DNA from 2 places in the Cellulomonas fengjieae genome. Region 2 is predicted to be linked to the other one. Evidence: riboswitches for the same ligand, from Rfam matches in the RefSeq annotation. Region 2 holds a riboswitch; the other holds the start of a gene.
What was found. A riboswitch is a leader RNA that binds a small molecule or an ion and turns the genes downstream of it on or off. The one in region 2 is predicted to bind S-adenosylmethionine.

Region 1 (2,435 bases), 870 kb from region 2:
CACCGTCGGCGCCGACGACGTCGGCGAAGCGCGCCGGGACGGCACCCACCACGGCGGTGGCGTCGAGCACCTGGTCGTAGAACGAGAACGCGCTCGGGATGGCCGGCACGTCGGTGGCGAGGCCGAGCTCGGCCAGGCGGTTGCGAGTCCGACGGCGCAGCTCAGCTGCCGTGGCCTCGACGTCCTCGGCCGACGTGCGGCCCGCCCAGAATGCCTCGAGGGCCTTCTTGAGCTCGCGGCGTGGGCCGATGCGGGGGTAGCCGAGAACGGAGCTGGCGGGGAAGGTAGCGCTCGGTGCGGTGGTGTCCGTCATGTGGTTCAGTCCCTCGGGGTTCGGGCGGGTGCCGTGTCCTGCGGCCGGCTGGCCAGGTCAGGAGCTGTCCGAGCTCCGCCGTCGAGGTGTGCACCCTCGAGCAGGTCAAGTGCGGCATGGTGCTGGTTGAACGTGTAGAGGTGGACGCCGGGGGCACCGCCGTCCAGGACGCCGTTGACCAGGTCGACGCTGGCCCGGATGCCCCGGCGGTGCCGTTCGAGCTCGTCGTCGGCGCTGCCCAGCAGGTCGATCAGGTCCCGCGGCACGGGGACACCGGTCAGCTCCTGCACGCGCAGCAACCGGGCCGGGTCGGTGGTCGGGATGATGCCAGGGATGATCGGGATGGTCACCCCCGCCTCGCGCGCCTCCGCGACGATGCCGAGGTAGTCGTCCGCGTCGAAGAACACCTGCGTGATGGCGAAGTCCGCGCCGGCCTCCTGCTTGGCGAGCAGCGACGCGACGTCCTGCGCCCGGGTGCCGCCGGTGGCGTGGTTGCCGCGCGGGAACGCCGCGACCGCGATCGACAGCGGGCGGACCCGCGCCCGCACCGCCTGCGACGGGCTGTCCGCGCAGCGCTGCGCCTCGATCTCACGCAGCAGGGCGACCAGCTCACCGGCCGTCTGCAGGCCTTCGGGGTGCGCGGACCAGCCGCTCTGGTCCGTCGGTGGGTCTCCGCGCAGGGCGAGGAAGGACCGCAGTCCCTCGTCGAGGAACTCCCCGACGATCGTCGTGATCTCCTCGCGCGAGGTCCCCACGCAGGTCAGGTGCGCGATCGGGTTGAGCGACGTCTCCTGCAGAAGCCGGCGGACCAGCGCGCGGGTGGTCACCCGGGTCTTGCCCGAGGCGCCGTAGGTGACCGAGACGAAGTCGGGGTGCACCGACTCCAGCTCCTTGATCGTCGCCCAGAGCCGAGGGGCCGCGTCGGGGTTGCGCGGGGGGAAGAGCTCGAAGGAGACCGTCGGCCGGTCGGTCGCGGACGGCGCCGAGAGCGCTCGTGCGGCACGCACGCGGGGCTCCACGGCGGAGGCGCTCACGGCGCGACCGACGTCGTCGGCACCGACGCGGTGCACGAAGCCAAGACCTGCAGGGACATAGCTCACTCCATCGCCCCTGGCGGAAGCACCCACACCCTCATCACGAGGGGGGTTGCTGCGGCGTCGTCGAGCCAGGTCTCTCGGCCGCTCTGGATGGTAGGCGCGATGCTAGACCGCCGACCACATGCTGGGCAACCATGCTCGCTGCCTGAGACGCCGCCGTCCGCTGTGCGTCGGCGACCGGTCCTGCCGTGCGGCGGAGGCTGCCGCGACGACCCGCCCGCTCAGCGTCGGCGGCGCGCGGCGAGCGTGTTGGACCGGAGGCGGGTGCGCTGCGAGGGCACGTCGAACCACGACGTGGGGGAGCCGGCGGGGACGGACAGGAGCCCGTCCTGCACCGCCGCCAGGATCTCGGCGTCGGGCGCGATGTCGTCCGCCATGGCCGCGGCCGCCGCGCGCGCTGGGTCGTGCCCAGGGTCGAGGGGCATGTCGGTCATGCGGGCACTGTAGTCCGCGCGGTCCGTGGTGCCGAGCCCGTCGCCCCAGCATCACCCGGCGGGACTAGCGGGTAGGAGCCGCGGGGGCGGACCGCCCGGCGATGGGGCACGAGGCCAGGTGGTCGTCGACGACACCGCAGGCCTGCATCGCCGCATACGCCGTCACCGGGCCGACGAACCGGAAGCCGAACGCCTTGAGCTCGCTCGCGAGGGCGCGGCTCTCGGGCGTCTGCGCCGGGACGTCGGCCCACGTGGCGGGCCGGACGTGACCCGTGCGGTCCGGTGCGTGCGACCAGACCACCTCGTCGAGCGTGCGTCCCGACGCGTGCAGGTCCCGCAGGGCCCGGGCGTTCGCGATCGTCGCGTCGATCTTGGCCCGGTTCCGCACGATGCCGGCGTCGGCCAGGAGCCGGGCGACGTCGTCGTCGTCGAACGCGGCGACCACCTCGGGGTCGAAGTCGGCGAACGCCGCCCGGAACGCGGGTCTCTTGCGCAGGATCGTGATCCAGGCGAGGCCGGACTGGAAGGCCTCGAGCGCGAGCCGCTCGAAGAGGGCGTGCTCGCCGTGGACCGGCCGTCCCCACTCCTCGT
Region 2 (2,435 bases):
CGACGACCACCGTCGCGCCCGCCGCGTGCGCGAGCCGACTGACGGCCGCGACGTCGACCAGGTCCTGCATCGGGTTGGACGGCGTCTCGAAGAACACGACGTCCGCGGGCGTCGCCAGCGCCTCCTGCCACTGCGCCAGCTCGTGTCCGTCGACGTAGTCGGTGGTCACACCCCACTTGGCCAGGATCTCCTCGAAGATCACGACGGTGGACCCGAACAGCGCCCGCGCGGACACGATCCGCGATCCCGACTGCACGAGGGCCGCGAGCGAGGTGAACACCGCCGACATGCCGGTGGCGGTCGCGTACGCCGCCTCGGCGCCCTCGAGCAGCCTCAGGCGCTCCTCGAAGGTGGACACGGTCGGGTTGCCGTAGCGGGAGTACAGGAACCGGTCCGCCTGGCCGGCGAAGGCGGCCTCGGCCTCGGCGGCCGTGTCGTACACGTAGCCCTGCGTGAGGAACAGCGCCTCGGACGTCTCGTTGAACTGCGAGCGCACGAGCCCGCCGCGCACGGCGAGCGTGTCGGGGCGCAGCTGGTCGTGCGGGCTGCGGCGGTCGTCCCAGTCGGCCGGGCCGGGGACGCGCCGACCGCTCGCACCTGCCGGGCTCACACCTGCCGCCAGGGCAGGCCGGCCGCGCGCCAACCCTCGTGTCCGCGGTGGCCGTCGGGTCCGACGTCGCCCTCGAAGCCGTGCAGGACGTTGTACGCCGGACCGAGGCCCGCAGCGGTCGCCGCCTGCGCGGCCGCGATCGAGCGCACGCCCGAGCGGCACAGGAACACGACGGGTCGGCCGGCCGTGACACCCGCGTCGGCGAGCTGGTCGAGGAACCGCGGGTTGGGCCGGCCGCTCGGGTACGACACCCACTCGACGAGCGCTGCCCGCCCGTCGATCGGCCCGGCGTCGGGGATGCCGACGTAGCGCCACTCGGCGTCGGTCCGCACGTCGACGAGGACGGCGTTCTCGTCGGACGTCAACAGGTCCCAGGCCTGCTCGGGGGTCAGGTCACCGGCGTAGCTCATGGAAAGCCTCGTCTCATCGGTCCTGGCGGTAGCACCCTGCACCGGGCACGTGGTGCCCGCGGGTTGCTGCGGCGTCGTCGAGCCAGATCTCTCGGCCGCTCTGGATGGTGCGGCGATGCTACGCGCGGCGGGGACCGCCTTCCAAGTGGTGGACAAGCCGTCCCGGCTGGCGAGACGACGGCCGAGCCTCGTTGACAGGTCGCCGACGGTGCCGGGAGGCTCGACCCAGGTCATGAGCGCCAGCGTCAAGCCCCGGCTCGCTGGCCGGCAACCCTCCTCCGCGGTGGGGTGCCCCGGGTGACGACCTGGCCGTGCCCCGTCCGGGGCCGGCAAGCGCGGGGTCCCACCACACCTGGTGTTCCCCCGGATCTGTCGGAGGACCCACCATGTCCGTCATCGCCGAGCGACTCACGCGCACCCCCACCGACGAGGTGAGCGCCCTGCTGCCCGTGGTCGGGGGAGCCACCACCGTCCCGCTCGTGGACGGCACCCACCGCGTCTACGCGAACCTCGACTACGCCGCGAGCGCGCCCGCGCTGGAGGCCGTCGCAGCCCGCGTGACCGAGGTGCTCCCGCTGTACGCGTCCGTGCACCGCGGGGCCGGGTACCTGTCCCAGGTGTCGACCGCGCTCTACGAGTCGGCGCGCGAGACGATCGCGCGGTTCGTGGACGCGCGTCCCGACGACGTCGCCATCGTCACGCGCAACACCACCGACTCGCTCAACCTGCTGGCCGGGGTGGTGCCGGACGGCGGTCGCGTCCTGGTGCTGGACGCCGAGCACCACGCCAACCTGCTGCCCTGGGTGCAGTCGTCCGAGCGGCACGGCAACCGCACGACGATCCTGCCCATCAAGGACACGGTGGCCGGCACGCTCGTCGCCCTGGGGAGCGAGCTCGCCCGCCTGCCGTACGCGCTGCTGACGATCACCGGCGCCTCGAACGTCACGGGCGAGGCGCTGCCGATCGACCGGGTGGTCGCGCTCGCCCACGCCGCCGGTACACGGGTGGCCGTCGACGGCGCCCAGCTGGTGCCGCACCGCGGCTTCTCCCTGGCGCAGACCGACGTCGACTACGTCGCGTTCTCGGGCCACAAGACCTACGCACCGTTCGGCGCGGGGGCCCTCGTCGGCCGCCGCGACTGGCTCGACACGGGCACGCCGTACCTCGCAGGGGGAGGTGCGGTGCGCGACGTGCGGGCCGATCGGACGGTGTGGCAGCCGGCGCCGGCGCGGCACGAGGCCGGGTCGCCCAACGTGATCGGGGCGATCGCGCTCGCGGAGGCGTGCGACCGGCTGGCGGCCCTGCCGGCCGGTGCGCTCGCCGCGCACGAGGAGGCGCTCCGCGCGCGCCTGGTCGCGGGGCTGTCGGGGATCGACGGCGTCGAGGTCGCGCGGATCTGGCCGGACTCCGACGCA

Region 1: it holds a riboswitch for S-adenosylmethionine, as region 2 does, so the genes downstream of both, KG102_RS00415 (methylenetetrahydrofolate reductase) here and KG102_RS14800 (aminotransferase class V-fold PLP-dependent enzyme) in region 2, are expected to answer to the same signal.

Annotation. Positions count from the first base shown of each region.
Region 1 covers NZ_CP074404.1:81,500-83,934, forward strand. Annotated here, with positions in the region: gene metE (5-methyltetrahydropteroyltriglutamate--homocysteine S-methyltransferase) at 1-313, opposite strand, end outside; gene KG102_RS00415 (methylenetetrahydrofolate reductase) at 319-1,347, opposite strand; SAM riboswitch class I at 1,412-1,507, opposite strand; gene KG102_RS00420 (hypothetical protein) at 1,632-1,844, opposite strand; gene KG102_RS00425 (DNA-3-methyladenine glycosylase I) at 1,909-2,435, opposite strand, start outside.
Region 2 covers NZ_CP074404.1:3,199,830-3,202,264, reverse strand. Annotated here, with positions in the region: gene KG102_RS14810 (O-succinylhomoserine sulfhydrylase) at 1-610, opposite strand, end outside; gene KG102_RS14805 (rhodanese-like domain-containing protein) at 607-1,020, opposite strand; SAM riboswitch class I at 1,031-1,131, opposite strand; SAM riboswitch class IV at 1,249-1,362, shown strand; gene KG102_RS14800 (aminotransferase class V-fold PLP-dependent enzyme) at 1,407-2,435, shown strand, end outside.